Regions from separate parts of the Priestia sp. KCTC 13724 genome, predicted to be linked through region 3. Evidence: riboswitches for the same ligand, from Rfam matches in the RefSeq annotation. Region 3 holds a riboswitch; each other region holds the start of a gene.
The links. Region 3 has a riboswitch for S-adenosylmethionine ahead of AC1UFB_RS14885 (M20 family metallopeptidase). Riboswitches for the same ligand answer to the same signal wherever they lie in the genome.
Positions count from the first base shown of each region.

Region 1: linked by a shared signal. The riboswitch ahead of mtnW (2,3-diketo-5-methylthiopentyl-1-phosphate enolase) and the one ahead of AC1UFB_RS14885 (M20 family metallopeptidase) in region 3 are both predicted to bind S-adenosylmethionine.
Region 2: linked by a shared signal. The riboswitch ahead of AC1UFB_RS07530 (trans-sulfuration enzyme family protein) and the one ahead of AC1UFB_RS14885 (M20 family metallopeptidase) in region 3 are both predicted to bind S-adenosylmethionine.
Region 4: linked by a shared signal. The riboswitch ahead of AC1UFB_RS09725 (MetQ/NlpA family ABC transporter substrate-binding protein) and the one ahead of AC1UFB_RS14885 (M20 family metallopeptidase) in region 3 are both predicted to bind S-adenosylmethionine.

Region 1 covers NZ_JBXDLD010000111.1:172-5,609, reverse strand. The annotation lists gene AC1UFB_RS14990 (carbon-nitrogen family hydrolase) at 1-758, opposite strand, end outside; gene AC1UFB_RS14985 (pyridoxal phosphate-dependent aminotransferase) at 866-2,062, shown strand; SAM riboswitch class I at 2,159-2,266, shown strand; gene mtnW (2,3-diketo-5-methylthiopentyl-1-phosphate enolase) at 2,355-3,593, shown strand; gene AC1UFB_RS14975 (2-hydroxy-3-keto-5-methylthiopentenyl-1-phosphate phosphatase) at 3,593-4,252, shown strand; gene AC1UFB_RS14970 (methylthioribulose 1-phosphate dehydratase) at 4,249-4,887, shown strand; gene AC1UFB_RS14965 (1,2-dihydroxy-3-keto-5-methylthiopentene dioxygenase) at 4,901-5,416, shown strand.
Region 2 covers NZ_JBXDLD010000051.1:30,367-38,967, reverse strand. The annotation lists gene AC1UFB_RS07570 (hypothetical protein) at 177-422, shown strand; gene AC1UFB_RS07565 (YppE family protein) at 463-813, shown strand; gene AC1UFB_RS07560 (hypothetical protein) at 876-1,037, opposite strand; gene AC1UFB_RS07555 (hypothetical protein) at 1,170-1,343, opposite strand; gene AC1UFB_RS07550 (YppF family protein) at 1,465-1,656, opposite strand; gene AC1UFB_RS07545 (YppG family protein) at 1,905-2,315, shown strand; gene AC1UFB_RS07540 (CotG/ExsB N-terminal domain-containing protein) at 2,390-3,295, opposite strand; gene AC1UFB_RS07535 (CotH kinase family protein) at 3,351-4,427, shown strand; SAM riboswitch class I at 4,522-4,660, shown strand; gene AC1UFB_RS07530 (trans-sulfuration enzyme family protein) at 4,734-5,879, shown strand; gene AC1UFB_RS07525 (trans-sulfuration enzyme family protein) at 5,863-7,041, shown strand; gene AC1UFB_RS07520 (hypothetical protein) at 7,093-7,359, opposite strand; gene AC1UFB_RS07515 (SIMPL domain-containing protein) at 7,410-8,075, opposite strand; gene putP (sodium/proline symporter PutP) at 8,187-8,601, opposite strand, start outside.
Region 3 covers NZ_JBXDLD010000109.1:12,271-20,871, forward strand. The annotation lists gene AC1UFB_RS14860 (shikimate kinase) at 1-38, shown strand, start outside; gene AC1UFB_RS14865 (NCS2 family permease) at 76-1,401, opposite strand; gene AC1UFB_RS14870 (5'-deoxyadenosine deaminase) at 1,703-3,046, opposite strand; gene AC1UFB_RS14875 (hypothetical protein) at 3,460-4,119, shown strand; gene AC1UFB_RS14880 (protein-glutamine gamma-glutamyltransferase) at 4,306-5,118, opposite strand; gene AC1UFB_RS14885 (M20 family metallopeptidase) at 5,210-6,412, opposite strand; SAM riboswitch class I at 6,483-6,587, opposite strand; SAM riboswitch class I at 6,687-6,784, opposite strand; gene AC1UFB_RS14890 (aspartate aminotransferase family protein) at 6,944-8,263, opposite strand.
Region 4 covers NZ_JBXDLD010000069.1:219-8,819, reverse strand. The annotation lists gene AC1UFB_RS09755 (AlbA family DNA-binding domain-containing protein) at 1-992, shown strand, start outside; gene AC1UFB_RS09750 (flagellar basal body-associated FliL family protein) at 1,178-1,336, shown strand; gene AC1UFB_RS09745 (DinB family protein) at 1,384-1,683, opposite strand; gene AC1UFB_RS09740 (DinB family protein) at 1,608-1,871, opposite strand; gene AC1UFB_RS09735 (GNAT family N-acetyltransferase) at 1,987-2,451, shown strand; gene AC1UFB_RS09730 (YjcZ family sporulation protein) at 2,537-2,656, shown strand; SAM riboswitch class I at 2,815-2,928, shown strand; gene AC1UFB_RS09725 (MetQ/NlpA family ABC transporter substrate-binding protein) at 3,012-3,830, shown strand; gene AC1UFB_RS09720 (methionine ABC transporter ATP-binding protein) at 3,843-4,856, shown strand; gene AC1UFB_RS09715 (methionine ABC transporter permease) at 4,858-5,523, shown strand; gene AC1UFB_RS09710 (L-lactate dehydrogenase) at 5,540-6,490, shown strand; gene AC1UFB_RS09705 (hypothetical protein) at 6,550-6,999, opposite strand; gene AC1UFB_RS09700 (DUF1659 domain-containing protein) at 7,120-7,341, shown strand; gene AC1UFB_RS09695 (DUF2922 domain-containing protein) at 7,358-7,570, shown strand; gene AC1UFB_RS09690 (BlaI/MecI/CopY family transcriptional regulator) at 7,634-8,053, shown strand; gene AC1UFB_RS09685 (hypothetical protein) at 8,050-8,502, shown strand; partial or broken gene AC1UFB_RS09680 (transposase) at 8,464-8,601, opposite strand, start outside.

The sequences.
Region 1 (5,438 bases), on a different contig from region 3:
GTAAAGACCGGAATTTGTTCTCGGATTGCCTTTACGGTTGATAAATCAACGTCTGCTGTTAGTATTTCTTCATTTTCACCTGCTTCTGCAATAATTTCTCCCCAAGGGTCAATGATTAACGAATGACCAGCAAATGTGTTAGCTGGATCGTCTCCAGAGCGGTTGCAGGCAACCACGTAGCATTGGTTTTCAATGGCTCTGCTTACCAGAAGTGCTTTCCAGTGAGCAAGTCTTGGCTTGGGCCACTGAGCAACCACAAAAAGGAGTTCTGCACCTGCGCTTGTATGAACGCGAATCCATTCTGGAAAGCGAATATCATAGCAAATAACGCCTGCGCATAATGAGTTTTCAAGCGTAAAGATGTTTTTGGTTTCACCTGGTTGTAGAAATAAGTGCTCATTCATCAGCTTAAATAAGTGTAGCTTGTTATATTGCGAGACCTCCTGGCCTTCACGATTAAAGACATACATTGTATTCGTAACGCCGCTTTTTGTTTTCTTAGCAACTGATCCAGCGATGATGTTCACGCTGTGTGTTTTGGCGAAAGCAGAGAAAAAGCTAGTCGCTTGCTTACCTTCTGAGTCCGCGATAGCGTCGAGGTTCTGTAAATCATAAGCCGTATCAAAAAGTTCTGGCAGTATAAGAATATCTGGAGATTCAAGCAGTGCTTCCTTCATTTTTTTTTCAGCATGCTCGTAATTTTTTTTAGGGTTTCCAAATGCAAGGTCAAGTTGTAAACACGCTACTTTTAAGCTCATTAAACTTCACCATCCTGATTTATTTTATAAAAATGACTTTACAAGTTGACTATTACAATATATTATTTGTGACTAGAATTTCAAGAATTTTTTGAGAAGGTGTTCACATGAAGCAGTTTGAACAATCAGAACTATTGAAGAGTTTACCGAAACAATTTTTTGCATCCCTTGTTAGCAAAGTTGCAAAAGTAATAAAAGAAGGGCATGATGTGATTAATTTAGGGCAAGGAAACCCAGATCAGCCAACGCCCCCTCATATTGTCAAGGCACTTCAAGACGCGAGTGAAAATCCAAACTACCACAAGTACTCACCGTTTCGCGGACAAGCTTTTTTGAAAAAAGCGGCAGCAGCGTTTTACGAAAGAGAATACGGTGTCCAGCTAAATCCCGAAAAAGAAGTCGCTATTTTGTTTGGAGGCAAAGCTGGGTTAGTAGAAATTCCTCAGTGTTTACTTAACCCTGGAGATACAGTTTTAGTGCCCGACCCAGGTTACCCAGACTATTGGTCAGGCGTGGAGCTAGCACGAGCGAAAATGGAAGCTATGCCCTTGAAAAAAGAGAATGATTTTTTACCAGTTTACGAGGAAATAAGCGAAGAAGTGAAGCAAAAAGCTAAGCTCATGTTTTTAAACTACCCAAATAATCCGACCGGTGCAGTAGCTACGGCATCATTTTTCGAAAAAACGGTTGAATTTGCTCGCCAGTACGATACGTGCATTGTACATGACTTTGCGTACGGCGCAATTGGGTTTGATGGTCAAAAGCCCATTAGTTTTCTGCAAACTCCAGGTGCCAAAGAAGTGGGCATTGAAATTTATACGCTATCCAAAACGTATAATATGGCGGGGTGGCGCATCGGTTTTGCTGTTGGAAACGAAAGCGTTATTGAAGCGATTAATCTTTTACAAGATCACTTATTTGTAAGTGTATTTAGCGGAATACAGCAAGCAGCCGCGGTTGCTTTACTAGAGTCACAGAACTGCGTAGATGAACTAGTCGAACGCTATGAATCTCGTCGCCAGGTTCTCATTCATGGACTGCGTGAAATCGGATGGGACGTTGAAGCCCCACCAGGGTCGTTTTTTGCGTGGTTGCCGGTTCCCAAAAGCTATACATCAGAAGAATTCTCTGATTTGTTACTTGAAAAAGCACACGTCGTTGTTGCTCCTGGAATTGGGTTTGGTGAATACGGAGAAGGCTATGTGCGCGTAGGTTTATTAACCGATGAAGATCGACTGAAAGAAGCGGTTGATCGAATTGCTAAATTAAATTTATTCAAAAAATACGTTGACAATTCTTTTTGAGTTGGCTTAATATGTAAGAAGTTGTTGATTCATAAACACATATTTTTGATGAATACGATTAGCGTGAAAATCGATTATACAATATAAATAGCAATTTTCTTATTAAGAGTAGGTGGAGGGACTAGCCCTGTGAAGCCCGGCAACCGACTTAACGTTTTGTTAAGCACGGTGCTAAATCTTGCAGCAGTAGCTGAGAGATAAGAAGAGAGCAAAAAAGCCTCTTCTTTCTCACAAGAAGAGGCTTTTTTATTTCGTAACGATGGGAAATTTACAGCAAGGGAGTTTGAAGCAAATGAGTGAAATCGTTGCAAGTTATTTATTACATGATGAAAAAGGAAACTTTGAAAAAAAAGCAGAAGGCATTGCTCTAGGCTTAACGGTAGGTTCTTGGACAAATCTACCTCAGCTTGAGCAGGAGCAACTTAGAAAGCACAAAGGGCGCGTAGTTGACATTACGCCACTTGAAGACTGCGATCGCGTCAACAATTATTTAGAGCAAACGACAAAGCAAGCGATTGTGAAAATTGGTTATCCGCTTTCTAATTATACAAATGATTTACCTGCTATTTTAGTTACTGTTTTCGGAAAACTATCATTAGACGGAAAAGTAAAATTATTAGATTTAGAGTTTTCACAAGAAGCATTAGCCGCTTTTCCTGGCCCACGCTTTGGAATTGAAGGGATTCGTGAGAAACTAAAAGTGTACGATCGTCCTCTAGTAATGAGTATTTTTAAAGGTGTAATTGGGCGTGATATGGATTATTTAACGGAGCAGCTTCGGGCACAAGCACTTGGAGGTGTCGATCTTGTAAAGGATGACGAAATCCTATTTGACAACGAACTGACACCGTTCGAAAAGCGTATTACAGAAGGGAAAAAAGTTCTTGATGAAGTATATAAAGAAATGGGTCATCGTACGCTATATGCCGTAAATTTAACGGGGCGTACATTTGATTTAAAAGAGAAAGCTAGAAAAGCAGCGGAGCTCGGAGCCGATGCTCTATTGTTTAACGTGTTTGCATATGGACTAGATGTGCTACAAGCTCTTCGTGAAGATGATGATATTAACTTACCAATCATGGCTCACCCAGCAGTAAGCGGTGCGTTAACACCATCTGAATTTCATGGATTCTCAAATTCTCTTTTACTAGGAAAATTACTTCGTCTTGTTGGAGCAGATTTTTCACTATTCCCATCACCGTACGGCAGCGTCGCGATGCCGCTTGAAGATACAGCTGGAATTACGTACGAGGTAACAAGACCGCTACATACCTATAAGCAAACGTTCCCGGTTCCATCAGCAGGTATCCACCCAGGCATGGTTCCGCAGCTTATTTCCGATTTCGGTGTGGATAGCATTATTAACGCAGGCGGAGGCGTACACGGTCACCCAGATGGAGCAGTCGGTGGAGGAAAAGCATTCCGTGCAGCAGTTGATGCTACGCTTGCTGGACAGCCTTTAGAAGATACAAATGACGAAGCGCTACAAAAAGCACTTGAGCTATGGGGAGCAGTGAAGGTGAAGGGGTGATGAACGTGAAGATTTTCTGTGACTTTGACGGTACGATTACAAACAGCGATAACATCATTGCTATTATGAAAAAGTTTGCTCCAAGTGAGTGGGAAGCTATCAAACATGATGTGTTGGCAGAGCGCGTATCGATTCAAGAAGGCGTTGGCAAAATGTTCTCTTTACTGCCAATCTCTTTAAAAGAAGAGATTGTATCATTTATTTTATCAACTTCGGAGATTCGAACAGGATTCGAGCAGTTTGTGCATTACACAAAAGAAAAGGATATTCCGCTATATATTGTTAGTGGAGGAATTGACTTTTTTGTTGAACCAATGTTAGACGGCAAAATAGATAAAAAGAACCTTTACTGCAACGGCTCAGATTTTTTAGGGCAAACGATTAAAATTACGTGGCCTCATACATGCGATAGCCACTGTGAAAATGGCTGTGGCTGCTGTAAGCCGTCAATTATACGAAATCTGGTAGATGACAAAGATTTTATCATCGTAATTGGAGATTCCATTACGGATTTGCAGGCAGCAAAAATGGCTGATTGCGTATTGGCACGTGATTTCTTGCTTCAGAAATGCAAAGAGTTACATTTACCGCATCGGCCGTTTGAAACATTCCATGATGTCATTGAACATATTAACGAATTATCGGAGGTGGAAGTATGAGTATTTTAGCACAGCAGCGTTTACAAGAGATTGCGGATGTAAAAGAAGAACTTGCACAGCGAGATTGGTTTTTTGGAACGAGTGGTAACTTATCGATTAAAGTAAGTGAAGAGCCAACAACCTTCTTCGTATCAGCTAGTGGAAAAGATAAGCGAAAGCGTACAAGTGAAGATTTCTTACTTGTAGATAGCCATGGGAAAGCAGCGGAAGAAACACACTTGAAACCTTCCGCTGAGACGCTTTTACATGTTAAGGTTTATAGTCATACAAACGCTGGGTGCAGCCTGCATGTACATACAATTGATAACAACGTCATTTCTGAACTATATGGTGACGAAGGAAAGGTAACGTTTAAGGGGCAAGAGATTATTAAAGCACTCGGTATTTGGGAAGAAGATGCAGAGGTTACCGTTCCGATTATTCCGAATTATGCGGACATTCCGACGTTAGCTGAAGTCTTTGCTGAATATGTAACGGCGGATCAAGGGGCTGTTTTAATTCGTAACCACGGTATTACCGTATGGGGGGGAAATGCATTTGAAGCGAAAAAAGCGCTAGAAGCATACGAGTTTTTATTTAGTTATCACGTGAAAATTCTTTCACTAAAGAAATATAATCAATCAACACTTACTTAAGGGGGAGTTACATATGGCAAACATTCGTTTACATGCAACAGATGTACGCATTGAAAATCAAGAAGAGGTAGCAAGCTTTTTAGCTAATAATGAAGTCATTTATGAAAATTGGGATATTACAAAGCTACCTGAAAATCTGCGTGAAAAATTTAATTTAACAGACGAAGAAAAAGAAGAAATCTTAGCTTCATTTGATACAGAGATTAGGGATATTTCTGAGCGACGAGGTTATCAAGCACAAGATGTGATTTCGTTATCAGATACAACGCCTAACTTAGAAGAGTTATTAAAAAACTTTCAGCGTGAGCATCACCATACGGACGACGAAGTTCGTTTTATCGTCAGTGGACATGGTATTTTCGTCATTCAAGGAAAAGATGGTTCATTCTTTGATGTCGAGTTAGAGCCAGGTGACTTAATTTCTGTTCCAGAAAATGTGCGTCATTATTTTACACTAATGGAAGATCGCAAAGTAGTAGCCGTTCGTATTTTTGTTACAACAGAAGGCTGGGTGCCAATCTACGAATAAATTGAGATTGTAGACAAGGAAA
Region 2 (8,601 bases), on a different contig from region 3:
CTTGCACAATCTAATCATAGTGTTTTCACTCATCCTCATTTCAATTCGTGCAAATTAAAACATTTTCTGCGTAAAACATCTTTCTTTGCCGAATGGAAACTAGTTTTGTCATGTGTGAAGGTAGATTAAAAATAAAAAGAGAATAGGTAGTTAAACGAAAAGTTGGAGGGATGGCTATGAAGCTGAAAATGGTAAATACGAACGAAGTGTTAAGTTTATTCGATAATGTATTAGAGCAAATAGATGTTGTAGAAGATACATTATCTTCACAAGTTAATCAAGCGTTTACTACTTATGAAGAAGTATATAGCAATCACGTTCAGCGTATTGACGAGTCGTTACGAGAAATTGAAGCTGCAGCCTATGAAATCCCACCTCAATCAGAATGGCGGAGAAGAGAAGTACTACTACGTACAGTGTAACGATGATTTATGGTACAATGTCATCGTTGAGGTGACAAATATGAATTTAATGATAGAAGCAACAAAGGTACTACATCACTATAATGAGTTAGCTCTTACTCGTTTATCCACTATTAAAAGTAATTCAGAGTATGAGATGAATTTCTTTGGGGAGGTCAAACCATATGTTGATCAGTTTTTTTATGAGTTAGATATGTGGACGGATCTTGTTACCAAGTGGCTCAAAGAAACAAAGCCTAAATATATTCACATCAATCAAGTAGATACCCTTCGTGAAAACTTGCAAAACGTAGTGCTCCAGTCTTTTTATCAAGAGACGCGAGACAAGCGCTTTAAGCAAATGTATCAATCAAATAAGTACGTATTAGAGTCCATTTTAATGAACGGTTAAGTTTGATTAAACAGTAAAAGAGTTTGGGACATAACAAAATGATTGCTTCTAAAAGACGAACACTAGCTGTTCCCATCTCTTTGGTTTGTCTCAACACGTTCGTTCCATTGCGCTACGGTCACTCGCTTTCCGCGGGGAGGAACCTGAGCTTCCTCGCTGCGCTGCGGGATCTCCGTTTTTCCTCTCTTTCCCGCAGGAGTCGAGTGTCCTACGCTCCATTCCACCCTGTTTCCAACATTGTTTTCACAATCAACCAAAAAACCTGAACGATTAAAAGTTATGAACTCTCAATCGTTCAGGTATAGTAGAGGCTGAACTACTTATGTCTCAGTCTCTTTTGCTGTGTTGTAATTGAATTAATCGTTATCTTTTTGCACGTGGATGCTAACAGCAGGATCGTCTTCCGTACCGACTGTATTGATTACATAATCCACTTTTTGAGTGTGTTTTGGTGTAACGGGCTGCCCCGCTTGCGAAACGGTTGGTTCATGCCCTTGCTTTTTATGGTTAAAGTGTTTTCCTCGACTCATCGAAACTCCTCCTTGAAATGAAATGGACGATCTTTTTTAATATGCGTCACAGTAGCGGTGAGTATAAGTAGTTAAATATAGAAAAGCCCTCAGTCAATTAGCTGAGGGCAATGTAGTACAATTAATTCTCGTGTGCAAATTCGGGTTTTGAAGCTCCGATTTGTTCTAACTCACGAACGGCGATTTTATAATCGGATAATGTTAAACAACCTTTTAAATACTGCTGCTGCGCGAAGTCTAGCAGCTCATTACTTGAAGTTGGCTCATACTGTTTTTTAGCCATAAAAGCTTGTTGAAGCTCGTTCACATACATGTAAATTCACTCCTTATCCCCATTTTGTCCATTTTGTGTGCTTGTCTTGTTAGCATCACTTATAGTTATCGTAACATAGATTAAAATTATCTCGTTTTTTTGAAAAATTTAAACTTTCGACAGAAACTAACATTTTTCACAACGTTCTTCTAAATATAAAGTGAAAAATAAAAGGTGTAGTGCGTCACCTGAGATTGAGTACCTACATACCATATAATAAAATTTTTAAAGGGAGGTAGCGAGCCAGTATGTATAATCAACAGAATCCTTATCCATACTACATGCAGAATCAATGGGAAGAAGAACGGTTTGATTTAAGTCAGGTGTACCCATTTCCAGAATATCATCAGCACCCATGGCATCATACAGAGTTGCCGCAACAGCCTTATGCTCAAGTTCCACCCCAAATGCAATATGTAAACAACCAACAGCAATACCCTTTTTATCAAAATGGAATGCCTTTTCCAAATCCTTATCCAAAAGGTAATCAGCAAATGAAGCAACAGCCTAACCAGTTTCATTCTTTAATGTCTCAATTTAAATCTTCAGACGGAAATTATGACGTTAATAAAATGATGAATACAGCGGGACAGATGATGGGAGCAATGAATCAATTAACAAACTTAGTAAAAGGGTTTACAGGTATCTTTAAAATATAAAGAATTGTATAGCATGTAAATGGAATAAAAAGGCTCTACAAGAAGCTATAACATCTTGTAGAGCATGTAATGTTTTATCTAAAGAAGCGGTTGAATGGGTGATTACAGAAGCAAGGAGAATGGTCACATTTTTTAACTGGCTTTTTGCCTGTAATTGGATGGCTTGTTAAGTTAGGTAAGTGTGAATGCCCAATTTTTTTCTTGTGACCATATTTTTTTGAAGAGTGTTTCTCTTTTTTATGGGAATGTTTAAACGTTTGAGAAGGTTGATGCTTATTGTAAGAGTGTTTTTCTTTACAGAAACATGTTTTTTTCTTTTCAGAGCGGTGTTTTTTATGAGAGTGTTTTGTGGAATGAGAATGTTTTTTATAAGAACGGTGCTTTTTATGAGAATGCTTTGTAGAGTGAGAGTATTTTTTGCAAGAACGGTGCTTTTTATGAGAGTGCTTTGTGGAGTGAGAGTGTTTTTTGCAAGAGCGGTGCTTTTTATGAGAATGCTTTGTGGAGTGAGAGTGTTTTTTGCAAGAGCGGTGCTTTTTATAAGAGTGCTTTGTAGAGTGAGAGTGTTTTTTGCAAGAACGGTGCTTTTTATGAGAATGCTTTTCTTTACAGAAGCACGTTACTTTTTTGTGAGAACGATGCTTTTTGTGAGAACGTGAGCTTTTCGTACAGTACTTGTTTTCCGTTCTTTTCTCTGTTTTCTTTTCTGTCTTTTTCTCCGTCTTTTTGTGAGAAAGAGCTGTTTTTTTAGATGAACATTTTGAGCTATGACCTTTTGGTTCTTGATACATAAATCTGCCTAGCTCTGATTTTTGTAAAGATTCAGCAGCTTTACGAATACGCTTAGATTGAATATACAATCTAAAAACCTCCTTATGAGAATCATTTTTTTGCCTTTCACCATAAGATACGCTTAATACGCCGTACTTGCTATGAGATAAACGTGGAATTTTAAGAAATAACCAAGGAGTTTCTAGCATCTCGGTGGGAGAGGAGCTCATATAATTTAAAATGTATCCAAAAGGAGGGAAAGAGATGGGAATTGCCACCTATTCTGTTTTTGCTAATGTTCGGGACTTTAAAGAACTAAAGGCCGACATCTGGTCTGAAGATTCCATACCCGCAGTGATGAAAGTTCATAAAAAGAGGTATGAAATAGGCTTAACTCTAAGGGGATCACACATCCGAGAAATGAGAAAGAAATCGTACTATATAGAGTTTTATTCACCAAATAAATTCGGGAAGACCAACGAAATTCATCTCAATGCAGAATATAAAGATCCATCGCTAGTTCGCAATAAACTATCGCTCGATTTCTTTTCAGACCTTGGCGTACTATCACCGAAATCACAGTTTGTTCATCTCACCATTAACGGGAAAAATGAAGGTGTTTATTTACAGTTAGAATCGGTAAACGAGTACTTCTTAACAAAGCGTAGCTTGCCAAAAGGCTCTATCTTTTACGCTGTAGACGGAGATGCCAACTTCTCGTTAATGAGTGATTTGGATGAGAAGCCAAAAGAATCGCTTCAATCAGGATACGAAACAAAAGTAGCGTACGGAAAAGATGAAGAAGCGTTAGAATATTTTATTTATAACTTGAATACATGGACGAATCAAGAGTTTGAAGATAACATTGAAGAGCACTTGGAGGTAGATCGCTATTTAGCCTGGTTGGTGGGAGTAATTTGTCTTCAAAACTTTGATGGTTTTGTTCATAACTATGCTTTGTACCGGAACAGTGATACGAAGTGCTTTGAACTCCTTCCTTGGGACTATGATGCTACGTGGGGGCGCGATGTCAACGGAGATGAAATGGAAAGTAACTATGTGAGAATGGAAGGGTTTAATACGTTAACAGCACGACTTTTGGCCATATCAAAATTTAAGAAACAATATATTGAAAAAATGAATTCTGCGCTAAATCATCAGTTCACTGTTAACTATATGAAACCAAAGATTGAAGCACTCCACCAGCTGATTTTGCCTTATGTAGAGAAAGATCCGTATATACAGCACAAGTTAGCTACTTTTTATCAAGAACCTGCGTTTATTTGTGACTTTATTAAAGACAGAGCAGCCTATATAAGAAAATCAATGAAGTCTTTTTGAATAAATGAGATAATTGAAATTGTTTAGAAAATTCTATTGACATTCTTTGTTATTTTTATTAAAGTATACACAATGAATAATTAACTTAATAAAACTCTTATCCAGAGTGGCGGAGGGACTGGCCCTGCGAAGCCCGGCAACCATCAAACCATATGTTAGTCAGTGAGTTTGAACGGTGCTAATTCCTGTGAAATACGATTGTATTTTAACAATTGTATTTTAACAGATGAGAGAAGTCGTGATTAAGCGAACGCTCTTCCATCTGTGAAGAGTTTTTTTTATTTACTGCAAAGAGGAGAGGACATTATGCATATTGAAACACTACTTGTTCGTTCGGGCGTCAATCGAGACCCTGCTACAGGTTCCATTACAACACCTATTTACCAAGCATCTACGTTTGCACACCCCCGTTTAGGAGAAAGCACAGGATATGACTATGCTAGAACAGCTAATCCAACAAGAACAGCGTTAGAAGATGCAATCACTGCGTTAGAAGAAGGCGAAGTTGGAGCGGCATTTGCTTCGGGAATGGCAGGAGTTATGGCTGTACTTGCTTTGTTTAAAAACGGTGATCATTTAATCGTCTCTGAAGATTTATACGGTGGTACATACAGAGTTTTAAATGATATTTTTGCAGAACAAGGTGTAGAAGTAACGTATGTAAATACAGCTCATTTAGACCAAGTTAAAGCAGTATTAAAGCAGAATACGAAAGCGTTATTTATTGAAACACCGACAAATCCAATGATGCACGTAACGGATTTAAAAGGAATAATTGAACTTGCTAAAGAAAGTAACTTGTTAACAATTGTGGATAATACGTTTATGTCACCTTATTATCAAAGACCTCTTTCTCTTGGAGCGGATATCGTTATTCATAGCGCTAGTAAATACATTGGTGGTCACAATGACGTAGTAGCCGGGTTAGTCGTTGCACGATGTCGTGAGCTAGGTGAAAAAATTCGCTTTTATCAAAATGCAGCAGGTGCAATTTTAAGTCCGCAAGATAGCTGGTTGTTGCTGCGAGGTATTAAAACGCTTGCTTTGCGCATGGAGAAACACAATGAAAATGCGCTGAAAATTGCGAATTGGCTGACTTCACATGAGCTGGTTGAGAAAGTGTACTATCCAGGTCTTGAATCTCATCCAGGCTATCACGTAATGAAGCAACAAGCAGGAGGCTTTGGCGGAATGATTTCCTTCGCTGTAACGGACCCGCAAATTGTGCCAGTCTTACTTGAGAATATAAAGGTGATTACCTTTGCTGAAAGTCTAGGTGGTGTGGAGAGCTTAATGACGTTCCCAGCTCGTCAGACTCACGCAGATATTCCAGAAGAAATACGAAATCGAGTTGGCGTAACGAATTGCTTATTACGCTTATCTGTTGGGATTGAACATGCAGAGGATTTAATTCAAGACTTAAAGGAGGCATTTGATGCATACAACAAATAAACACTCATTTGGTACAAATTTAATTCATGCAAAAACAGGTATTGATGGACATTTTGGAGCGGTAAATGTTCCCATTTATCAAGTGTCTACTTTCAATCTAGAAGACGAAACAAACGGTGGGCGCTATGACTATTCGCGTTCAGGTAATCCAACACGAGAAGCTTTAGAAAATACGATTGCACAGCTTGAAAATGGAGCTGCTGGGTTTGCTTTTTCATCAGGAATGGCCGCTGTATCATCTGTTCTTTGTTTATTTGAAGCAGGCGATGAAATTATCGTTTCAAACGATATCTATGGTGGCACATATCGCGTATTAACAAGATTATTTTCAAAGTTTGGTATTAAAACTACATTTGTCAACATGACAAATGTAGAGGAAGTAGAGGAAGTCATTTCGAGCCAAACAAAAGCGATTTACATTGAAAGCCCATCAAATCCATTCTTACAGGTAACGGATATTAAAAGCGTTGCAGCGTTAGCTAAACGCTATGACCTGTTAACAATCGTTGATAATACGTTTATGACACCTTACTTGCAGCAACCAATTAATTTAGGGGCAAATATCGTCATTCATAGTGCGACAAAGTATATTAGTGGACATAGCGATGTAATTGGTGGATTGGTTGTTGTAAGTGATGAAAAGCTTGCTGATGAAGTAAAGTTTGTTCAAAACGCATTTGGAGCTATTTTAGGGCCACAGGATTGCTTCTTATTTCTACGAGGCATTAAAACATTAAAAGTAAGGTTAGATCAGCAACAACAAACGGCTTTAGAGCTAGCGAAATGGTTTGAAGAGCAACGTGACGTCGAAGCGGTTTATTACCCAGGGCTGAAGACACATCCTGATTATGAATTGATTACTGAGCAGGCAAACGGATACGGAGCAATTATTTCGTTTAAATTAAACAATGATGAACTCGCACAGCATATATTAAAAAACGTGCGCTTATCTTCGATTGGTGTAAGTTTAGGCGCAGTTGAATCCATCTTAACACACCCAGCAACAATGTCTCACGCTAGTATTCCAAAAGAAGTGAGAGATGAAAAAGGTATTACAGAATCGCTGTTACGCTTATCAGTTGGACTGGAAGAGTATGAGGATTTAAAAGAAGATTTTAATAATGCTCTAATTTCTTTTCAAGAAAAAGCCGTAACTAAATAATAATAGAAGAAAAGAGGTTGTTTCTAGATTTAAATAGAAACAACCTCTTTTTTAGCAATTTCTGAGTAGTTTTGTATACAGGTCGATTAAAGCCAGCTGTTCACTATGAGCAAGACTGCTATTGTTAATCCGCTGAACGGCCAGTTCATATTTTACCTCAGGAGATTTACGAACGCGAGGATGCGTCATTTCATCACGTAAATCCTTTTGAATAGCATAGGATAACTTTTCTTTAACGGAAAGATTATCTTGGTTGGAAAAAGAGCGATTTACCCAAAGTTTTTGATAGGCGCTAAACAATTGTTCATCTGATATCACGATGCATAAACTCCTTTTATTAATATACGTATTAGTTTAGCACACATACTCTAGTACCTGTATGTCACTTCTACAGCTGATACAACTGTCAGAGACTGCGTTTGAATCGGTGGAGCAGACCCAAGTGTCTTAGCTGCCACTACATAGCCACCAGGGGGCTGCTGAGTCCGTTCAGTGACTTCCAGCGGAATAGGGTTTAAGGCAACGCCTAGGGTGTCTGCAATAGCCGTTGCTTTCTCTCCAGCGTGCTGAACGGCTTGAGAAAGTGCTTGCTTTTCATAGGGTATCGGATCTTTCACAAAAAAACGAATATCTTCTGCTACGTTTCCACCGCTTGCAACAGAGATAGCGTACACTTCACCAGCTTGTTTAATATCTGCAACATGAACTTCAAATAAATGCTGTACTTCGTATCCAACTAATGTCGTTTTGCCATCAGTGTAGTCATATTTTGGGTTAATAGTAAACGATGCGGTCTCAATATCACTTTGTTCAATTCCAGCATTTTGAAAGCCATCAATCATTGTATTGGAAACGGTAGTGTTTTCTTTTAATGCTTGCTGTACGCTTAGGTTTTCTGTACGAACACCGATAATAATGGAAATGCCATCTGGAACAGCCGTAATACGGCCTTCTCCTATCACTTTTAGCTCACGCTCATTTCCTTCACGTGATGGTGGGGGCTGGTGATTATATGGAAACATGGATGGATGCATGCTATAAACCTCCTTATAAGCTCTTATCTATATACGTATGAAGAAAAAGCTTGGGCTACGTATAGAAAATAAAAAGCTCGCAAAAAGATGTTTGCGAGCTTTCGTTTGGATTTATTTAGTTTCTTCTTCTAATGTTTCTTCCATTTCAACGAAAGTACCTTGAACTTTCGTTGAAGGATCTTTCGTTAACAAGCTGACAACGACGACAGCTAAGAAGCTTAGTACGAAACCAGGAATCATTTCATAAAGTGCTTCGCTTAATCCAGGTACGTTTACCCAAATTAATACCGTAGCAGCCCCAACAATCATACCGGCAAGAGCACCCCAACGAGTCATCTTCTTCCAGTATAGACTTAGTAAAACTGCAGGGCCAAATGCTGAACCGAACCCGGCCCATGCATAACCTACAAGACCCAAAATCGTATCATTTGGATCTAATGATAAGAGAATACCAATGATTGCGACACCTAGTACAGATAGACGTCCTACTAAGACAAGTTCTTTATCTGTTGCTTTGCGACGGAAA
Region 3 (8,601 bases):
CTGATGAAATTATTGAGTTTGTTCTTAAGAAAAACTAAAAGACGCCTTCTGCTTTCGTGCAGAAGGCGTCTTTTCTTAATGACTCATCATATAGAAGTTAATAAAAAAAGCAATTGTGATAATGTACATCATCCAGTGAATTTCTCGGTAGCGTCCAGTGAAGAGCTTAATAGCGGTATACGAAATAAAACCAAACGCCAACCCTTCAGCGATGCTGTAAGTTAACGGCATCATAATAATGGTTAAAAACGCTGGAACCACTTCCGTAAAATCATCAAAGTTGACGTTTTTAATATCGCTAAGCATTAAAGAGCCAATAATAATTAGCGCTGGCGCCGTTGCAACCGATGGAATAAAGTCGATTAACGGAGCGAAGAAAAGGGTACATAAAAACAGAACAGCTACCGTTAATGCTTTTAACCCAGTACGTCCACCTTCTGCAATTCCTGTTGCATTTTCGATGTACGTGTTTAAAGCTGTACTACCGAAGATAGCGCTCGCCATTGTTCCAACTGAATCCGCTGCTAATGCGCGATTTAAATTTGGAATCTTGCCGTTCTCATCAACTAAGTTTGCTTTTTTCGATAAACCAATTAGCGTTGCAAGCGTATCGAAAAGTTCTACAATTGTAAATGAGAAGACAACGGAAAAGATTCCGTAAGCGATGGCACCTTTTAAATCCATTTGCATAAACGTGTCACCAATTGTTGGTGGGGTCGCTGAAAACACGTCGCTGATAGCGGTTGGCGGTGCTTGAAACCCAACAACCATTGCTACTGCAGTCGTTGCAAAAATACTAATAATTAGCGCACCCTTTACGTGTTTAGCCATTAAAACAGCTGCCAAAATCAAACCGAATATTGTCAATAATGGCCCCTTGTCCAACACGTTTCCAACGCCAACAAATGTTGATTCATTGGCTACAACAAGCCCTGCATTTTTTAATCCTATAAACGCAACAAACAAACCAATTCCAACAGCAATTGATGCTTTTAGAACGTTGGGAATGGCATCGACGATTTTGCTACGAATACCGGTTACGGTTAATAAAAAGAATAAAATACCAGATATAAAGACAGCACCAAGAGCCGTTTGCCACGATAGGCCTTGTCCTAGCACAACCGAATACGTAAAGAATGCATTTAATCCCATACCAGGACCAGTAACGATTGGAAAGTTAGCCCATAGCGACATAAGTATTGTACTGAATACAATGGCATAAATCGTTGCTGCTAACGCTGCTTCTTTCGGAATACCAGCGTCAGATAAAATAAGCGGATTGACGATAACCATGTAGCTAACGGTCATAAAAGTGGTTAAGCCCGCTAAAATTTCTTGTTTTGGCGTTGTTTGACGTTCCGAGAGTTTAAACACGCGCTCTAATATACTACTACGCTCCAAAACATGCGCCTCCCTGTTTATTGTTATAACATAACCTCAATCTGTGGTGATCAGGCGTCTTGAACAACTAATTTCTTCATTAGAGCTCATACAAAAACATAATAAGCGGCAGAGAGAACTCCACCACTTATTATGGCTAGAATGTACACTTTTCACATCTTGAAGTAAAATCTTTTGTCCTATTATAGTCCTAATTATGAAAGATGCAAAGGCGGAAAACGTTATCATAATAAAACTTTTTATATTCTATTTATTTTTAATTTTCAAATTAACGATACTAGTAAAAAGTTTAGCTGCTTTTTTACGACGTAAGCAGCGCTACTCTTTTTAATAAACGCTCGATAGTGCCATTGGCTTCTTTTAAAACAATTCTCTCATCAATTGTTTTTAAGACTCGGTTATCCATCACAATTTGGCCATCCACCATCGTTATTTCCACATCTCCTCGCGTAGCTGAATAAACAACGCGCGAGATTGGGTCCACACCATATGATGGAAACGTATGAAGCTGATAAAGGTTCAGCATAGCTAAGTCGGCTTTTTTCCCAACCTCAATACTTCCAATTTCATTTTCAAGCCCAACAGCTTTGGCTCCACCAATCGTTGCCATTTCAAGCACATGCTTCGCATTCATCGCTGTAGGCCCATAGGACGGCTTATGAATCGTTGCTGCAAGGCGCATTTCATTAAACATATCGAGGTTATTATTACAAGGCGCGCCATCTGCTCCTAAACTTAGACAAATGCCCTGTTCATGAAGATGTGGAATCTCAGCAAATCCCGAAGCAAGTTTCATATTTGAGCCTGGGCAATGACTCACCTTTACTCCTCTATCTTTAATCACTGCCTTTTCCTGGTCATTCAGCCAGACGCAGTGTGCTAAAATTAACCGCTCATTGGCTAACCCTAAGTGATCTAAGTATAAAATATTTCGCATGCCTGTTTCTTCTTCTACAATTCGAATTTCCTCTTGGTTTTCAGACGCATGCGTATGTACATGCACACCGTAAGTCGCGGATAAGTGCGCAACTTCTCTTAGTAAATCTTCCGTACACGAAATAACAAATCGGGGAGAAAACGCGTACTGAATGCGGTCATTATAAGATCCGTGCCATTTCTCAAGCAGCTTAACACTTTCCGCAATTGAGGAAGCGGTTGTTTCCTGTAATGCTTTTGGCATGTTGTCCGCTTTTTTATCCATCATTACTTTACCAGCAATGGCGCGAATACCACTTTGTGCAATAGCTTCAAATGCCGAATCAGTATGATGCACGGTTTCCATATCCACGATAGTTGTAGTGCCACTTTTAATGAGCTCGCCAATACCTAATAATGCGGAGTAATAAATAGATTCTTCATCATGCGCAGCTTCTAAAGGCCATATTTTCTTTTGAAGCCAATCCATCAACTCCAAGTCATCGCCTTGTCCGCGAAACATCGTTTGGCATAAATGAATGTGAGTATGAATGAAACCAGGAACAATTGTCCGATTTGTTCCATCAATGACTTTATCGACTTTTTCCGGTGATAACCCTTTACCAATGGCAGCGATACGGTCTCCTACTATGTATAGATCTCCATATACAATGTCATTCTTTTCGTTCATCGTAATAATTTCCGCATTTTTAATTAAAATATGCTGCATTCCTTCAAGCCCCCTACTCTCTCTTTAAATCCATCGTTCTCTTGCGTTTCATTATATATCAAAAATAACTAATTATTCTGTCTATTGAAAAGGTAAAAAAAATTCCTAGCTGATTTACGCAGCTAGGAAGGTGGATCCACGAAAAATCCCAAGTCCCTTTTTCAAGAGGTTATACGAAATCGCAGGAGAATAATGTGATCTTGAATACATCATATTCTCTTTTTAACAGTAATGCCAGGAAAATGTCAGAAAACCTTACATACTTTTTTATATTTACATTTCTCCGATGTATTTCAACACATTTATTATTAAATTGTTTTAAAAGAAATTTGTCGTTTTTCCAGGAAAATATGGTAAAGTAATAGTCGTTACGATTCTATTTACCTAGTAATTATGGAAAGGGCCGACACCAAATGTTAAAAAAAGAAATGCTTTTTTGTGTATCAATCATACTTTTAGGCTTCACTTTTTTTGCAACAAAACCCGCTTCAGCAATGAGTACGGGATCTGAGCGATATACTATTTCTTCATATGTTGCTTATCTTAATACCCAGGGAGAGTCAGATTCAGCAGAGCAATTTTCAGCTTTATCTCCTGAACAGCAAGAAAAAGTTATCTACTACTTAAATCACCCAGACGAGCTACTTAATTCTATTGAAGTAACGGAATCCGTTGATTACGATGACGCGCCTACAAGCAATACAGCAGTAGCATCTGCATATGCAACGTCACGTTTTTCCACATTATCGTCTGGTGTATCACGCACGGCTTCCTATACAGCACAGTATAAAATTGCAGGGTTTACTACTACGCAAGTGAAAGCTACAGTCTATTATTCCACAAGTGGATCTAACGTTACGTCCGTACAAAGTGTGAGCGGAAAAGTTGTGAAAAACGTCAATCCCCTAGTCTCAATTTCAAAACAAAATTCCAAAACATGGGTCTCTTCTAACCGTGCTTACGGACAAATTGATTGGAATTGGAAGGTTGGGTTCAAAACAGCTGGTGTAAAGCGTCAAACTGTATATGGTACAGCCAGCGGTTCATCAGGTGGTTCATCTTCTACTCTTTAAATGAATGGAGGAGGTATTCCTTATGAAGAAATTGTCGCTGTGGATCATCGGTATCACAATTGCGCTGCTTCTTTTGTTTATTATAGCAGGGTATGCTTCTTTCTATAGCAACTAAGGCAGATTATATTGGTTCACTTCTACTCTTTATCATAGGAAACCCCCGCTTTGTGAAAGCGAGGGTTTTTCTTAACCAATGTATGTGCTTGAGCCTATTTGACTCACAACAAGAGGGAGCTTATCATAATCAACTTCAACGAGGACATCACGATGAACATAAAATTGGCTAAGGTAGCGGAAACCAACACGCGTAATGTATGACGTTAAGTAAGCAGACTCTGTTGCGTTTTCTTTTCTCTTTTCATTTAGCAGTTCAATAATTCCTTCAGCGGATTTAACGCCTACGCCGTGTCCAAAATACAAGTCGTCCCCAACGATAATCGTATTTTCACCTTGCCATTGAGGGGTATCTTCATGGTGATCAGGGTTTTTGAAATAAGCGCAGTCTCCCTCTAAAAAATCATAACCATGATGATTTTGAAGATTTAAATCTTCATCAAATTTACCGCTATATAATACTAAATTCGTAAATAATTGATTAAAATCCCTCTCTCCAATACTCTCCAACACACCTTTATAAAAAACCATAACAATCGCAACCGCACATTCAAACGCATAGAGCGAACCATTAAAGAAAATATCGTTTAATGCGACGGATGGCAACACGTTCTCTTTTAGCTTAAATCCTCCTTTTTCGGTTCGAAGCCAATATGTTTCGTTACATTCAGATTCTTTAAAAGTTGCAAATCTCGCACCACTTCTATACAACAGATACGATGCTTCTACAATTCGTAGGCGGGTAGTCAGCTCAAAATCTAACTGCATAATATTGTCATACCGATAAATTGTTTGATACTGAGCCATTTTTCTCAAAATCTGTGCTTTATTAGCTTCAAGCATGCTATATGGCACTGCATTCATATTTAATGCACGACCCTGCACAATAATAATAAGTGCGTCCCCCTTTCACTTACGTTCTTTTTATCATACGAGTGAAAGAGAGCTTTTATGAGAACGAAAGAAAAGATGTATTCTAGTCTAGCTCTGCCTGCCTCTTCGTAAATTCGTCTTTTATAGCACAAAGCGTGTCCTCTTCAGTTAATAAACGTAAGCCAATGAGAGCAAGACCTTTTGTCCCTTGAAGTAACCCTTTGTCACCTTCTGGAGATTTAGCTGCTTCACGAAATTCATCAGTGTGCCAAGCCAGCGTTTCAGCACCGATTTTGATATAAGGGTGAATGGTTGGTACCACTTGACTAACATTTCCTGCATCAGATGAGCCAATTCCAGGCTTATGCGCCGTATCTACGTCTTCGCCTAATTCTGTAAATACTTCTTCAAATACTCGATCAAAAGCGCGGTTTAGCTGAATATGATCTACTTTATTTTGAATGAAATATGCGTTAAGTTTAGCACCAGTTGCCATAGCCGCTCCCTTTGCGATTTGCTGTACTCTCTCCGTCACTTGATCACACTCTTTACGCGTTTGTGCGCGAATATAAAAGCGCGCTTTTGCATAGTCGGGAACAATATTGGGAGCCGTTCCTCCGTCTGTAATAATGCCGTGAATTTTCACATCATCCTTTACATGTTGACGAAGTGCGTTCACTCCATTGAATAATTGAATAACCGCATCTAACGCGTTAATGCCTTCTTCAGGAGCTGATGCTGCGTGAGATGCCTGTCCATAAAACTCAAAATCAATAGGATCCACAGCTAGCGTTGTCCCTGTAATACACGTTTCTTTTCCAGGGTGAACCATCATGCAAGCATTTAAGTCTTGCACAAGGCCCGCTTTCACAAAGCTTCCTTTTGCACTTCCATTCGGTCCACCTTCTTCCGCTGGGGTGCCCAACACAACAAGCTCTCCTCCTATTTCGTCAAGCACTTGGCTAAGCGCAATCGCTGCTCCTACGCTAGTTGTTCCAATAATGTTATGACCACAAGCATGTCCAAGCCCTGGAAGCGCATCATACTCCGCAAGAAATCCAATTCTCGGTCCTTTTCTTGCGGATGCTTTTTTTGCTAAAAATGCTGTATCATGTCCAGCTACCCCGCGTTCCACGGTAAAGTCTGCTTCTTCTAGCAGCTTACATAAGAGATAAGATGCAAATTTCTCTTCATTTCCGATTTCAGGATGGTCGTGGATTGCATGACTTGTATCTATGTAAGTTTGAGCTTGTTGGTTAATATACTCAATAACGCTTTCTTTAAGCTTTTCTATCTGTAAATTCATTCTTACACCCCATTTACTAAAAATAAAAAGGAAGCTTCATAGAAGAAGCTTCCTTATCTAAAGAACCTGCTTCTTATCGTTCAAGCTTCTAAGCGCTTGCTGGAATTAGCACAGTGCAATCAGCCTGTTGCTGAGGTGTCATAGGGCCAGGTCCCTCTACCTCTCTAGATAAGAAAACGTACAGTATGTAGTTATAAAATAATAAAACCTCCACTTACAGTGTCTTAATGACTGTAAGAAGAGGTTGGGATCATGTAAGTAAGAACCAGCTCTCTTCTTATCTATCAAGCACTGCTTGTTGGAGTTGGCACGGTTCAAATGTCCGTTGCCGAGGTTTCACAGGGCCAGTCCCTCCACCTCTCTGGATAAGAAGTTTGTCGAATATTGTAGAATATTGTTGATAACTTAAATCCTATGTTACACGCTGAGCAAAGGAATGTCAATGACTTTTCTGAAAAGATTTTTCTTTCTAACAATATGATACCGCTATCATAACTAGACCAACAAAAAAGAGTGCCTTAAGCACTCTTTTTATACATTAATAGCAACTTTTTGCTCATATAAATGAATAGCCTGATCTAGCATAGCAAGACCTTCATCAATCTGCTCTTTCGTTACGGATAAAGGTGGAACCATACGAATCACTTCGCTTGCATTGCCACAGAAATAGAAGAGAACGCCTTGTTCAAGAGCTAAGTCTAGAATTTCAAATAGTGCATCCCCATTGGGTTCACCTGTTTCAGGATGTACAATCTCAATTCCGATCATAAGTCCCACTCCACGAATGTCTCCAATTAGCGAATGCTTTTCTTTTAACAGCTCCAATTGTTTGAGCGCATAAGCACCCATTTCTTTTGCATTTTCGAGAAGATTTTCTTCTTGAAGCACTTCAAGTGTAGCAAGCGCAGCCGAACAGCCAATTGGATTACCGCCAAACGTAGTGCTATGCGTGCCAAGAGGCCATTTTTTCATAAGCTCTTGTGAAGCCACAGTAGCACTTAACGGAATGCCTGAAGCGATGCCTTTTGCAATAGCCATAATATCTGGCACGACGTCAAATGTCTGTGCAGCAAACCATTCTCCAGTACGTCCAAAACCTGTTTGCACCTCATCAAAAATGAGTAAAATGCCATGACGGTCACAGATTTCACGAAGCTTTTTCATCCAGCTTTTTGGTGGAATGATATATCCACCTTCACCAAGAACAGGCTCTAAAATAACAGCTGCTACTTCTTCTGGCGTTACTTGATGCTTAAACAAAGTATTAAAGTCTTTTTCAAGCTTGTCTTCAAAATAAGCATCTACATTAACACCGTCTGGACATTCTTTTGGATTGGCATATGGAATTTGATAGGTTAAACCAGAAGGCTGCTGAAACTGACGGTATTTACTTTTTGAAGTTGTGACGCTTAGCGCTCCCATTGAACGTCCATGAAAACAGCCTAAGAATGACACGACGTAAGGTCGTTTTGTTACGTGACGAGCAAGCTTTAAAGCGCCTTCAATTGCTTCCGTTCCGCTGTTTCCAAAGAAGAAACAGTCCAGGTTACCAGGCGTAACTTTTCCTAATTCGTCAGCTAATCTCAAGATAGACTCATACATGATAACGCCAGAAGGTCCATGAAGTAACTGGTCAGCTCCGTCTTTAATAGCTTGCACAACTTTTGGATGCCGATGTCCAACATTCGTTGTTGCAATTCCAGATGTAAAGTCTAGGTATTGTTTGCCGTCTAATCCATAGTAGTAGCACCCTTCTTCTTTTATAACGGGTAGATTTGGATGATCTTTTGCCATAGTAGGTGCTAAAAGTTCAGGCATTCTGTTAAATAGATGATTCCAATCGTTTGACATAGTAATCCTCCTGTTTTCTAACAAATTATTAAAAATATTCTAAAAACATTTGATGTCTTTATGATAAATGATGTGCATGCCGATGTAAATGAGTGTTTTAGGAATGATGACTCCATCATAGACTACGACTCTACAGGGTTTGTATATAAAATAGATTATTTTTATTTTTATGCTTTTTTTCTTTTCAAAACTTCTGATAAAACTTTGATAGAATAATATTTCTGTTTTATTCTACTATGTATTTTTATAAAAATCAATTGCATATATATAAATTTCTATGGTGACTAGTAGTTCTTATTTAGTTATTAAGAATGGGCTCTCCGCTTAGTGTAATTTAG
Region 4 (8,601 bases), on a different contig from region 3:
CACCTGAACATACCACAGAGTACGGCGTCTTTGTTATTTGGATTCCAGAAGGCTTGTACCCTCCTTATATGTCATACGGGAAAGTTTATCGCCGTATTGGGAGCGGAACTTCTCCAATTTCAGAAATTGATGACCGCTATCACCTGGACCGTCTATATCAAAAGTCAAAAGACCGAATGATGCGTTTAGAAGCATTTTGCACAAAAGAATTATCTATCTATAACCGAAAGGGGCTTACGCACGGCGAAGGCTATGTTCACTATGGAATGTGCAATATGTACGTCATTCCAATTTATGACTTGTACTTATTGGAACATATGGATGAAGATAAATTAAAGCAGTATATCTTATCAAAATCAAATGAACCGAAAGCTTATCCAATGTATGAAGAAATTGAAATGAACGTTCATTTACCGTTTGTTAAAGCATCATATTCTGCAGAGTCAATTATTTTTCGAAACACTGATGTTATTGACTCCTATGATAAAACCGTTGCTTGGGAACAGTTTGTTAATGGAGCGGCAAAATTTCATATTCCAATTCCATATGTAGAAGAGCTTGATGAAGTAAAATCTGTTTTGCAAGAGTGCGTACCAAGCTACAGAAATGCTGCTATTTTTGATCAATTTCAATACGTTGATGGCCATCAATTTTTAACATTGTTACTAAGCTGTCTTGGCGAGTACATTGAATGTATGACGCAGCTCAACGCTGAATTAGAAGATATGATTGTTGTAATTGATCTTGAAAACGTGCGAAATGATGTTTTGTATTTTAACCATGGGGCATATAAAGGTTTTTTAAGAGAAGAAGGCCTAGTTTTTTCTGATAAAAAGCATTATCGATTTAATAAATCTTTTCGAGCTATGAAGCTAAAAGAAAAAAACGGTGAATCTTTATTTCAATATGTTGATTATATTATTAACGCGTTTGGTCTCTCAAAAAACAAAGCTCTTCATTTTCTTATGCAATCTTTTTATCAATCAAAGTAAAAAAATGACTATTTTTTAACAATTGAGAACATTTATACATTTTCTGAAAAAGGTATGGTATCATCAAATAGAGTGAGGGGAATAGTGGTTATTCCTCAAACTCGCTTGAATAAACCTTTCAAACAAAAGGGGATGTTACAAAGGTTTATATCAGACTTTGTGAGACATAGGGGAGAGAATGAAACATGAAAAAGGTTGGGTCCATTCTGTTAATCGTGTTAGCGCTAGCAGGATTGGGAGGGGTGTGCGCTGCTTATTATCATTTCGAGCAGCAAAAAGAAGCAGTAGATAAGTTTGTGGTAAATGAAACATACATATTAACAGTAGGAGTAACACAAATATAGAGATTTTAACCAGATATACGACGGGTAAGCTATTCAAGAAAAAAATCCTAACAATTGCTAGGATTTTTTTCTTGAATAGCTTTTTTAATTTGTTTAATTGTTTCAACATGCATTCCCTCATGGTAAAAGCTAAACAAGAACGTGCTGCCAACGTGATCAAACGAAATGCCAGCTTTATTAGTGAACGGCTTGGCTAGCTTCAAATCATAATGAGCGGGTATGAATTCTTTAATACGCTCAGTTTGAGTCATCAGCTCTTCTTTTAGTTGAATTAAGGTAGGAGGTGTTTCCTTCCATTGAGAAGGCTTTGTTTCAGCCGCGAATAATCGCTCATATGAGGCAGGCAATTGATTTTTCTTTCCAGCAAGCTCAAAACAAGCTTTTCTTGAATATATGCAATGTGCCCTAAATTCCAAACAATGTTGTTTGAAAAGCCACCGGGAGTTACTAACGATTCCTGTTCAGTTACGCTTGATAAAACTTTTAGCGTAATACTTCGAACGGTTTCTAAATGATGTAATAACAATAAATTCATAAATAATTCCTTTAGACTTGTTTCTTTTCTAGTAATATCTTTTAATTATAACAGGGAAACAGTCAAATACGGTGTAGTTTGCTTAACGAAAATAGTAAGAAGAAAGGGCGATACCATGTCTAGTTTACGTTTTGAAAAAATATTGCAAGTAACAAAGAATCATATTGAGTTGTTAAAGGAAGCTGATCCATCAGAAGAGGTTATTTCAGGCTATATTGAGAGAGGAACATGCATTGCAGGAAGAGCAGATGGTGAGTTAGTGGGGCTTGTTGTACTGCTACCAACAAGGCCGAATACGGTGGAAATTGTCAATATTGTAGTAAAGAAAAACATGCGAAATCAAGGATACGGAAAGCAATTGGTGGAAGAAGCTTTAAAGCTTTCAAAGCACTATGGATATAAAAGCGTAGAAATTGCAACAGGTAATTCAAGTATTGAGCAGTTGGCGTTGTATCAAAAATGTGGATTTCGTATTACAGGAATTGAAATTGATCACTTTGTTCATAACTATGAAGAAGAAATCTATGAAAATGGTATTCAATGTCGTGATATGATTCGACTGCGACAAATATTGAGTTAAGGGTACATATTTTTAGAAAATAGGCGTTTAGACAAGCAAAAGGATGATGCGTGCATACACTGAGACAGAAAGGATGGTGTATGTTATGTGTTTTTACGGCGGTTATTGTGGAGGATACGGCTATAATAAAGGCGGCAGTGGGTTTGCCTTAATCTTAGTTCTGTTTATTCTTCTTGTTATTGTAGGATGCGTTTGTTGGAATTAATAAAGAAAAGAAGCATACAAAAGGAGACTTTTGTATGCTTCTTTTCTTTAAATTAAAACTAATCTAAAAAAATTTATAAAATAAAATTAAAAAAATATTGACACTATATACAAACTACCTGTAGAATAGCCATCATAATAAAGTGAATAAAAAAGCAACTCTTATCGAGAGTGGTGGAGGGACTGGCCCTATGAAACCCGGCAACCTATCAGCAATCGTGCTGTAACGGTGCTAAATCCTGCGGTGTATCTTTATACACTGAAAGATAAGAGAAGCGGATTGGTTAAAATCGCTTCTCTTTATCTGCAAGAGGCGTTTTTTTTATGGAAAAAAAGAAAAGGGAGCGATTGACATAATGAAAAAAACAACAAAAGTACTAGGTTTAACACTGGCGTCAGCACTACTAATTGTAACGGCTGCGTGCGGAAAAGAAGAAGCAAAGACTTTGAGCACAGAAAAAATTACAATCGGAGTAACTGGTGGTCCTCATCAACAAATTAACGAAGAAGTGAAGAAGTTAGCAGAAAAAGATGGATTAGAGATTACCATTAAAACGTTTAACGACTATAATACACCGAACACAGCGCTTGATGAACGTGATTTAGATTTAAATAATTATCAAACATTACCGTTTTTAGAACAACAGGTAAAAGATAAAGGCTATAAAATTGAGGATGCGTTTAAAACGGTTGCGTTTCCAATGGGTATTTATGCAGACGGCATTAAAGATATAAAAGAACTGAAAAAAGGTGACAAAATTGCTGTGCCAAATGATCCAAGTAATGAATATCGTGCGTTAAAGCTATTTGAAGCGGCTGGAGTTATTAAATTAAAAGAAGGCGTTGAAGAAAAAGCAACGAAAAAAGACGTAGCTGAAAATAAACTGGATCTTGAAATCGTTGAGCTAGAAGCTTCACAAATTCCATCTCAATTAGGTGAAGTAGCAGCTGCTGCAATTAACACAAACTTTGCGATGGGTGCAGGTTTAACAATTAATGATGATGCCATTTTCCATGAAGAAATTGAAAACAATCCATATCCAAACTACGTTGTTGTACGTACGGAAAATAAAGATGATGAAGTTGTAAAACAGCTAGAGAAATACTTCCATTCAGATGAAATTCGTCAATTTATTGAAGAAGAGTTTAACGGCTCAGTTGTCCCAGCATTTTAAGGAGTGGTGAACGTGATTGAATTAAAGCAGACTTCCAAAACATATGAAGTCAACGGCAAGAAAGTGGAGGCTGTGAAAGACGTGTGCTTGACTATTGAAAAAGGAGAGGTGTTCGGAGTAATTGGATATAGCGGTGCGGGGAAAAGTACGCTGATTCGCTGTGTTAATCTACTTGAAAAACCAACGTCTGGAGAAGTATTCATTAATGGTGTAAGCCTAACGACTCTTTCAAAGCAGGACCTTCAAAAGACACGCCGGAAAATCGGGATGATTTTCCAGGGGTATAATTTATTAAAAACAGCAACTGTATATGAAAACATTGCAATTCCTCTAAAACTAGAAGGCATTGATAAAGAAACCATTCAAAAGCGCGCAGAGAAGTATTTAGAAATTGTCGGGTTGTCTGATAAAGTTAATCACTACCCGTCTCAGCTATCTGGCGGTCAAAAGCAGCGTGTTGCCATTGCACGAGCGTTAGCGCATGAGCCTGAAATTTTATTAAGCGATGAGGCCACAAGTGCCTTAGATCCAGAAACAACGGAAGCTATCTTGGAGTTACTATTAAAAATTAACCGAGAATTAGGCTTAACAATTTTTCTAATTACGCACGAATTAAACGTTGTTCAACGTATTTGTGATCGCGTAGCAGTGATGGAAAATGGAAGAGTCGTAGAAGAAGGAAAAGTAGTGGATATATTTACTCATCCACAGCATCCAACAACTAAGCGTTTTATTGGTTCAGAATCTGCATTTAATCTTCCAGAAGCTTTAAAAACAGAATATCGTAAAACTGGTAAGCTTGTATCACTTTATTTTAAAGGAAGTGAAAAGTCCAATGAACCGGCGCTTGCGATGGTTTCACGCAAATTTGATGTATTACCAAGTATTTTAGCCGGTGGAATTGAACAGTTAAAAAATGAAACGCTTGGAAAGCTGCTTGTTCATTTAAGAGGAGATAAGGAAGCTTATGAAGAAGCAATCGGATATTTAGAAAGTGAAGGCGTTATTGTAGAGGAGTGGAAATAAGATGGCTGAATTTTTTGTAGAGTGGGGAGACGTTATTTGGGAAGGCTTCCTTCAAACGTTAACCATGACAAGTATCTCATTAGTTATTGCCATCTTGATTGGTTTACCGCTTGGGATTTTACTTGTTGTAACTAGACAGGGTGGACAGTCAGAAAACAGATGGTTATACCAAGTTCTGAACTGGATCATCAACATTATTCGTTCGATTCCATTTATTATTCTATTATTCTTCATTCTACCATTTACTAAGCTTATTGCTGGAACAACCATTGGTGTACAAGGCGTAATTGTTCCCCTTGTGGTTTATACCGCACCTTATATTGCAAGATTAATGGAGTCTGCGCTGTTAGAAGTTGATAAAGGAATAGTGGAAGCATATCAATCAATGGGGATTTCAACGTCAAAAATTATTTGGTACGTTGTTGTAAGAGAAGCGCGTTCTGGTATTGTCTTAGGATTAACTATTGCAACAATTGGTCTCATCGGTGCTACTGCAATGGCAGGCCTTGTTGGTGCTGGTGGGCTTGGAGATATCGCCTTTCAATATGGGCATTTACGCTTTGAACCAACAGTGATGTACACAACTATTCTCGTATTAATTATTATGGTACAGTTGATTCAATCGTTTGGTAGCCAGCTAGCTAAGAGATTAAAAAGAGAAGGGTAAGAGAGGTAGGTTGCTCATGGGAAGGAAAGTTGGAATTATTGGATGTGGCAATGTTGGCTCAGCGACAGCTTTTTCATTAGTTAATCAGCAAGCAATAGAAGAATTGGTACTTGTGGATTGTTTAAAGGAAAAAGCGGAAGGTGACGCGCTTGATTTACAGGATGCAACTGTCACATCGTCTGGGGTTACAAACGTATATGCAGGTGGATTGGTCGATATTAAAGATGCAGATGTGATTATTATAAGCGTTGCCGGTCCAAGACCTCAAAAAGGTGAAACGCGGCTTGATGAACTAAAAGCAACTGCACCTATTATTATGGAAGTAGTTACAACTCTAAAAGAGCTTGGTTTCTCAGGCTGTTACGTTGTAGCCACAAATCCATGTGATGTTATTACATACCATGTATGGAGTTTGTCTGGATTGCCAAGAGAGCGTGTAATTGGAACAGGAACTTTATTAGATAGTTCACGTCTTCGGCGAGTTGTTGCAAATGAACTCAAGGTAAAGCCACATGACGTTCATGCGTATATGCTTGGTGAACATGGCGGTTCGCAGTTTGCACTATGGTCACATTCAACAATTTTTGGACAAAAACTAGAAGATTACTACCAACATGAGCAGTCTATTTTAGATAAAGAAAAAATTGAAAAAGAAGTGATCAAACTAGGTTTTGAAATCTATTGGCTGAAAGGAAATACGGAATTTGGTATTGGAAACGCGATTGCACAGCTAACCAAAGCCATTGTCAGTAACGAACGAGCTGTTTTTCCAGTTTCTACGATATTGCAGGGAGAGTATGGCTTACATGACGTAGCTATTAGTATTCCATCTGTTATTGGAAAAGGAGGAATTGAGAAACGAATTCCTCTTCATTTATCACTAGAAGAACATCGTAAGCTGGAATATTCAGCAAACATTATTCAAACAGCAATTTCTGAAATACGTTCTCACAAAATACAGCACTAAAAAAGCACGCTTTTCTGAAAAGCGTGCTTTTTAACGATAGCTTGTCGTACATACATAACTCATACTAAATAAAATAAGGTTTTTGCCTGCTCCGTCTTTTTGAAAATTTCTATGGTTGTAACAAGCAAAAAGATAAAAGCAACACTAGAGGCTAAAAGGGAAATACGCAAAAATAAACGCTTTCTCTTTAACAGCCGATAAATAAAGAAAAGCATGATCCCAATTAACACAATACAAGCAATACCAAGTTGGATAGAGAGCTTTGCTAATTCATCAATGGTTTCTTTAAATAAAAGTAGCCCTTCGTTGTTAAGCTTTGTTTCAGAAATATTTGTTTTTTCTTCATGGTTTAATACGCCGATGTCCCACTTTTGAGAGGATGTATCATTGTATACTGTGTAATAAAACGGCCCGAGTTTTTGTTCATCAACGTGATGGTTACTTGCTGAGACGTGTGAAGCAATGGGAAAGGCGAGTAAAAAAATAAGCAGTGAAATCCATCTTTTCATAGTTAAAATCCTCTTTCTCTATCACAATCTTCTTTTATTATAAAGGAGATTTTTTTTTGTATCTATCATCCCTCCGTCCTATTTAGATTTCTATATATAAGGCGAAAGGGGGAATGAAGGATGGCAGAAAAAATTCAGGAAAAAAGCCAGCTTCGCATGACATTTCACAACGGTGATAAGGAGGATGGAACGATGATTTTAAAATCAAAACTATACCCAAATATTGCAATAGCTTCTTCACCTGATGCGTTGCTAACAGCAAGTGAAGCCATTGCGAGTCTACAGTTACTTCCACTTGTTGAAGTCGCAGAAGTCGTAACATATACGCTTGTAAGTGAATAATAAAGGGGGGAGCTAAATGAAAACATTAACAATGCAGTTTTTGAACTTAGAACAAAAAACAGTGGGTATTTCAATTGAGCAGCCGAAAGAAGGGCTTGAAGCTTCTGAAATCAGCGCAGCTATGGATCAGATTTTAGCAAGCAATGTGTTCACATCAAATGGTGGAACACTTACATCAAAAAAGGGTGCACAGATCATTGAGCGTAACGTAACGGAATTTGAAATCTAAACATGGTTTGCCTTGACCAAAAACCACCTCCGCACTACAATGAGTAGTGTGAGGTGGTTTTTTATGAAGATTCAACAGTTTAAGTTTAAAGAAAGTGGCTTGAATCGTTTTTTTGGACCTCTAGAAGCAAAGGTAATGGAATGTATATGGCATGGAAAACAAATGACAATTAAAGATGTTCAAATTGCTCTTGAAAAAGATAAGATAGTCAACTTCAATACGGTTATGACCGTTATGAATCGTCTTGTAGAAAAAGGGCTGTTGGACAAGTATGTAAAAGGGAGAGTTTCTGTTTATCAACCTGTGCTGTCACAGCAGGAATTTTTAGAAGGGCAATCTAAGGAATTAACGTCTGAATTAATTGATGAATTTGGACTCTTGGCTGTGAGTCATATGTTAGATGCAGTAGAAGAAGCAGATGAAGAGTTGCTGCTGCTTTTAGAACAGAAAATTAAAAAGTTAAAAGCGAGCGAAGAAATATGAATAAAAAGCAATCTGTTGTTCTTTTTTACGCATCCATACTAGTAGCCATTAGCCTGCTTGTACAAATGACGGTTTATCTCATAGACCCACATCATCATTTAAATGTGTTTACTCTATGCTATCACGCTGTAGAACATATTGGTTGGAAGTGGGCACAGTATGTTTTATATGGGTTTGTGGTTTATACCCTCTTGCTTGTTTTCTGGAAGCTAACTAGACAGTTTTGGCTTTTGTACCAATTTTATCATCAAATTAAAGTCAGTAAAGTATCAAGCTTAACTCGTTACATAGGCAAGGATGAAGATATTTATCAAGGGGTCGTTGTTGTTAATTCTACCCGTCCATTTGCTTTAACGAAAGGATTTGTGAAGCCTCAAATTGTTGTTTCAACAAATTTATATAAGTTTTACTTAATAATCCGGCATATGAACACCGGCTATTCTTTTTAAAATTTGCTCAGATGCCCCCTCCAAAAAAGCTAGAAAAGAAGAAACAGACTCTTGAATAGCTGCTTTGTTAGGATGGAATCGATTTTGGATGACGGTTTC